Regions from separate parts of the Yersinia intermedia genome, predicted to be linked through region 1. Evidence: predicted binding sites of a transcription regulator. Region 1 holds the regulator's gene; the other holds the start of a gene.

Region 1 (3,195 bases):
TCTTTGCTCAATTCATCAAAACTAAGGGCAATGGGGGAGCCGCTATAACGAATATGCTCAGTTTTAGCCACCTGCTGGGCACGATGAATATGGCCTAAAGCAATGTAATCGGCGGGTGGAAATGCCTGTGCCGGGAAAGCATCCAGTGTACCAATATAAATATCGCGAACCGAGTCTGTCGTGGTGACGCCAACAGTGGTCAGGTGCCCGGTGGCAATAATGGGCAGCGGCAAACCCAATTCGGTACGCAGTTCAACCGCTCGCTGATATAGTGCCTGGTAGTGGCCTGCTATCGCGGCTTGTAATGCCAGTTGTTTTTGCCCACCGGATTCACCCGCCTGGCTGGTGACTAAGTCCCTTGGCCGTAAAAACGGGATCGCGCACAGTAGTGCTCCAGGTTGATGTTGGCGGTCTTTTAGAATAATGATTTGTTGATCGAGATTGCTGCTGGCGCACGAAATAACAGTGGTATTGAGATAAGAGAGCAAACCCCGTGATTCATTCAGTGTTGACACTGAATCGTGATTGCCCCCTAACACGACTAACTGACAGCCTGTAGGTTGGAGTTCTACCACGAAGCGGTTATACAGTTCACGGGCATAACTGGGGGGCGATCCAGTATCAAAGATATCACCTGCTACAATTAGCGCATCTACCTGATTTTCTTCGATCTGATTAATGAGCCAGTGCAGAAATGCCTGATGCTCGGCAGCGCGGCTTTTAGTGAAGAAATGCTGGCCTAAATGCCAGTCAGAGGTATGAATAATGCGCATGAATCTCCCGCACGGCAGGTTAATCAGTCAAAGAGAATGGCGCTGATTATAAACGCTGTCCGTAGGATGTCGCGGCTAAAAAAAAGGTATGAGGAAAATTTCCGAGACGTCTCGCAAACTTGGCTGCTGTGTTTTGCAATTATCATGAAATTTATCACTATGCTTATTGCTTGAAGAAGCGTGATGTTTTTCATAAAAATGTCACAAAACTGACGCATAATGGCTCCCGAAACCAAATAGTGACCACTAACATACTGGCAGGGTTGATGATGGCAAGACGCATACTGGTGGTGGAAGATGAAGCGCCAATCCGTGAGATGGTGTGCTTTGTGTTGGAACAGAATGGTTACCAACCATTAGAAGCCGAAGATTATGACAGCGCAGTAACTCGTCTGTCGGAGCCTTTCCCTGATTTAGTGCTATTGGACTGGATGTTACCTGGCGGCTCGGGTATTCAGTTCATTAAACATATGAAGCGTGAGGCGCTGACCAGAGATATTCCGGTAATGATGTTAACGGCCCGTGGCGAAGAAGAAGACAGGGTTCGCGGTTTGGAAGTGGGTGCAGATGACTATATTACCAAGCCGTTTTCGCCGAAGGAGCTGGTCGCGCGTATTAAAGCCGTGATGCGCCGGATATCGCCGATGGCAGTTGAAGAAGTTATTGAAATGCAAGGGTTAAGCCTTGATCCTTCCTCGCATCGTGTTATGGCCAATGAGCAAGCGCTGGATATGGGGCCGACCGAGTTTAAGTTACTGCACTTCTTTATGACCCACCCGGAACGCGTTTACAGCCGTGAACAGTTGCTTAATTATGTCTGGGGCACTAACGTTTATGTAGAAGATCGTACGGTTGACGTGCACATTCGTCGGCTACGTAAGGCGCTTGAAATTGATGGTCATGACAGAATGGTACAAACTGTCCGGGGAACCGGATACCGTTTCTCAACGCGCTACTGAGTTTTCAGTGCCGGAGAATTCGTTGTGTTAGAACGCTTATCATGGAAAACGCTGGCTCTTGAGCTGGCTCTTTTTTGTCTGCCTGCATTATTGCTGGGTGCCTTTATTGGCTATCTTCCGTGGTTATTGCTGGTTTCTGCTGTCGCGGCGCTGGTTTGGAATTTCTATAATCAACTTAAGCTATCTCACTGGCTGTGGTTAGACCGCAGTATGACGCCACCTGCGGGTCGTTGGAGCTGGGAACCGCTGTTTTATGGTTTGTACCAAATGCAGTTGCGAAATCGTCGGCGTCGGCGCGAACTGGCACTGCTCATCAAACGTTTTCGCAGTGGTGCCGAATCATTACCTGATGCAGTTGTTATCACCACAATTGATGGCAATATCTTCTGGTGTAACGGTTTAGCCCAACAATTACTGGGGTTCCGTTGGCCGGAGGATAACGGTCAGCATATCCTCAATTTATTGCGCTACCCGGAATTCAGTCAATATCTGCAACAGCAAGAGTTCTCCCGCCCGTTGACCCTGCAACTGAATAATGGTTATTACGTGGAGTTCCGTGTGATGCCTTATTCCGAAGGGCAATTACTGATGGTGGCCCGTGATGTTACTCAGATGCGCCAGTTGGAAGGTGCAAGGCGTAATTTCTTTGCCAACGTCAGTCACGAATTGCGTACCCCATTGACGGTGTTGCAAGGTTATCTGGAAATGATGCATGACCAAGAGCTGGCAGGGCCATTACGGGATAAAGCATTGGGGACCATGCAAGAGCAGACGAAGCGAATGGATGGGTTGGTAAAACAACTTTTGACGCTATCACGTATTGAAGCCGCACCCAATGTTGATATGAATGAGCGGGTAGATATTCCATTGATGCTGAAAGTGTTACAGCATGAAGTTCAGGCGCTCAGTAACGGACGACATGAGATTACCTTCCGGGTTAACGACCAATTAAAGGTATTTGGCAACGAAGACCAATTGCGCAGCGCGGTATCAAATCTGGTTTATAACGCCGTCAATCACACGCCTGCTGGTACCAAGATTGAGGTGTGTTGGCAGCAAACTGCGCAAGGCGCACAATTTCAGGTCAGTGACAATGGGCCGGGAATTGGCCCTGAACATGTTCCACGGTTAACGGAGCGTTTCTATCGGGTGGATAAGGCCCGATCACGGCAAACGGGGGGCAGTGGGCTAGGGCTGGCAATTGTGAAACATGCATTGAGTCATCACGATGCACGTTTAGATGTCATGAGCGAGGTAGGTCTGGGAACGCGATTTATCTTTACCTTGCCGAATCGATTGATTGTTCCCGCCGTTTTAGCCGAGAATGCAGTCAAATCCTAAAAACTGCATGGATACCAAGCTGATGAAATGGGCAAAACTGGTGCTGTTGCACGCCATGCTATGGTTTAGCCATGCCGTTTTAGCGCAGTCTGAAGCGGTACTTTCACCTCCAACTGGCGTTT
Region 2 (3,195 bases), 1.3 Mb from region 1:
CGCGTTCAGCACGCTCACGGGCACCCTCGACGTTATCAAGGATCCATTTCACTTTGGTGCCGGAGAAGTAAGGGTCGACTACCAAGCCAGTGTTGTAACGGATGTACTCTTCCAGCCCTTCTTTTTTCAGTTTTTCGCAGATATCAGCAGTACGGCGGCATTGCCAAACAATGGCGTTATACACTGGTTTCCCAGTCGCTTTATCCCAAACAATGGTCGTTTCACGTTGGTTGGTAATACCGATACCGGCGATTTCATCAGAACTGATACCGGCTTTCGCTAACACTTCAACCAGTGTTGAGCTTTGCGTAGCCCAGATTTCCATTGGGTCATGCTCAACCCAACCGGCTTTCGGGTAAATTTGAGTGAATTCGCGCTGAGAAACACTCACGATATTGGCATCATGATCCAGCACCACGGCTCTGGAACTGGTAGTTCCCTGATCAAGCGCGACAATGTATTTTTTTTGAGTAGTATTTTCAGTTGTCATAGTTAGCCTACTTTTAAGTTGCCGTAAATCTATTGGGTAGTATCTATTATTTATGCTTTACGTTCTGTGGTCGTTACCGTGGTTTCTTCATCATCAACCACACACACATCGCACGGTAAATGGCGGCCAATCAGGGCGCGATAACCGAAAGCACCGAGTAATGCACCAACGATAGGCCCGAAGATAGGGACCAGGAAGTAAGGAATATCACGCCCGCCAGTGAAGGCAATTTCGCCCCAACCTGCCAGATAAGCAAATGCCTTTGGACCAAAGTCACGCGCCGGATTCAATGCAAACCCAGTCAATGGGCCCATGGATGCACCGATAACGGCAATCAAGATACCAATCAGTAGAGGTGCCAGTGGGCCGCGTGGAATACCGTTACCGTCATCGGTCAGGGCCAGAATCAAGCACATCAAAATGGCAGTAATCACGGTTTCAACCAGGAAGGCCTGGAACACAGAAATATGTGGATTCGGGTAAGTGGAGAAGATTCCGGCCAGATTCAGGCTCTCGGCGCTACCGCGAACAATATGTTGCGTTTGTTCTAAATCGACAAACAAGTTGTAATAGAGGCCGTACACTAAAGCGGCAGCGCAAAATGCTCCAGCAATCTGCGCCACAATGTAAGGGATAACTTTACGGCGATCGAAACAAGCGAATAACCACAATGCAATGGTTACGGCCGGATTAAGATGTGCACCTGAGATTGCGGCTGTTAAGTAGATTGCCATGGCAACACCCAGGCCCCAAATGATACTGATTTCCCACTGCCCAAAACTGGCCCCAGCCAACTTCAATGCAGCAACGCAGCCTACACCAAAAAAGATTAGCAGACCGGTACCGAGAAATTCAGCGATACACTGGCCTTTCAACGTCGAACTAGCGGTTTGGCTCATAATAGATGTCCTACAGACAGAGATTTATAGGGTTTTCTTATTTTTGCCCTTCGAACAGCGAAGGGAGTGATGTAAATTTATCGTTAACGAGCACAAACGAGAAATAGCGAAATCAAAATGTGTGTGGTGCGTCATAAAAATGAGCGATTTCGCGTTATTCACGGCTGTTAAGGGACTTTGAAAGTGTGACCAGACCAGCGGTTTCACAACCAGTTGTTAAAGGCATGTATAACATTACAGAATGGGTAATAGCGGTTTTTCGGTTTTTGCTGATAGTTACTGACACGAAATTGCTACAGAGTGTGGTTTGTACCGGTATGGCGCTAGACAGGGGGGGGCTGGCTACATACAATCGGTTTATCAAGAGCATCGTTTTTATTAAGCTGCGTTGCCTTTGCGAAGGAACGCGTTAGAACATAGCGCTTGTTACATTAGTTTAATGGATATATAGCGCGATAAGTATTCACAGCAGTTTCATCTGCCGAGTGTTAGCTCTGTAGATACGGTTACTTAGTTAATACGGCGACGTCGGCTAAGAATGATGACTGCGACCAAAAGATGTACGCCTTGCTACCATAAGGGGACCGAAGAATGTCATTTGAAGTATTTGAGAAATTGGAAGTTAAAGTTCAGCAGGCGATTGATACCATCACTTTGCTACAGATGGAAATTGAAGAGCTGAAAGAGAAAAATAACACCCTGTCCCAAGAAGTTCAGGATGCTGCTGGTGGCCGTGAAGCCTTAGTGCGCGAAAATGAGCAGCTAAAGCAAGAGCAGCATGTTTGGCAGGATCGCCTGCGGGCACTGTTGGGAAAGATGGAAGAAGTCTAAGTATTGACTGGCTTAACGCAACTGTAATCGGTTGTTGATGGCCCTGAGTCACGTAGCTACTTCAAATGCTAAGTAGTAAAAAGGGCGATATCAGTATCGCCCTTTTTTGCGAGGATCAGCGGAATGTCATTCAATATCCAGCGGCTCTTCTGACAAGATAATTCCAGTGTTATCTGCGTACAAATGGTCACCTGAGAAGAACGTTACACCGCCAAAATTCACACGGATGTCGCTCTCACCAATGCCTTCATCTGCCGCACCTACCGGAATGGCGGCCATAGCCTGAATACCGATATCTAACTCCGCGAGATCGTCAACCTGACGCACGGCACCGTAAACCACAATGCCTTCCCACTCGTTTTTCAATGCCAATTCGGCTAGCTCAGCATCGATTAATGCACGGCGCACTGAGCCACCGCCATCAACGACCAGAACACGGCCTAGACCATTTTCTTCAAGCTGGTCGAACAACAAGCCATTATCTTCGAAACATTTTACAGTAGTAATCTTGCCACCAAATGAAGTGCGCCCACCAAAATTGGAGAACAGTGGTTCTACCACATTTACCTCTTCATGATAGATGTCACAGAGTTCGGAAGTATCATATTTCATAGGATTAACGTCTGGTTGCGGCTGGGAGATTAAGTATATCTCTTTCTGGCTACTGTTGGCAAAATCATCAATTGTTAAATTTATCCGGGCTGACCTTTATGGCGCATGGCCCGGATAGGGTTTGAATAACAAACGGCGGGGATTAACTGAATACCAAACCGACAGCAAACAGAACGTTGGTCAGCAGTGCGGCTTTAACCATATGCTCAAGCATTGGGCGCATACCCGCAGCAGTAGGCTCACGCAGTACAAACAGTGCATGTTTGACCAGTAACGGAACGGCCAGAATAAAGATCCAACCGGCCCAGCTATGTAAATTCTGAAGTGTGAATAATGTCAGACACAAAATTGCTGCCGCGATTA

What was found. Region 1 encodes PhoB, which activates phosphate uptake and scavenging genes when phosphate is short. Its sites were predicted from a motif close to CTGTCATAAAACTGNCNNAT; they were not measured.
Positions count from the first base shown of each region.
Region 2: the regulator PhoB is predicted to act here: its motif matches at 1,518-1,537, upstream of EL015_RS00465 (MIP/aquaporin family protein).

Region 1 is NZ_LR134116.1:3,512,886-3,516,080, reverse strand. Features, by position in the region: gene sbcD (exonuclease subunit SbcD) at 1-773, opposite strand, end outside; gene phoB (phosphate response regulator transcription factor PhoB) at 1,043-1,732, shown strand; gene phoR (phosphate regulon sensor histidine kinase PhoR) at 1,757-3,073, shown strand; gene EL015_RS16190 (PstS family phosphate ABC transporter substrate-binding protein) at 3,096-3,195, shown strand, end outside.
Region 2 is NZ_LR134116.1:96,587-99,781, forward strand. Features, by position in the region: gene glpK (glycerol kinase GlpK) at 1-490, opposite strand, end outside; gene EL015_RS00465 (MIP/aquaporin family protein) at 541-1,389, opposite strand; gene zapB (septal ring assembly protein ZapB) at 1,981-2,220, shown strand; gene rraA (ribonuclease E activity regulator RraA) at 2,347-2,832, opposite strand; gene EL015_RS00490 (1,4-dihydroxy-2-naphthoate polyprenyltransferase) at 2,975-3,195, opposite strand, start outside.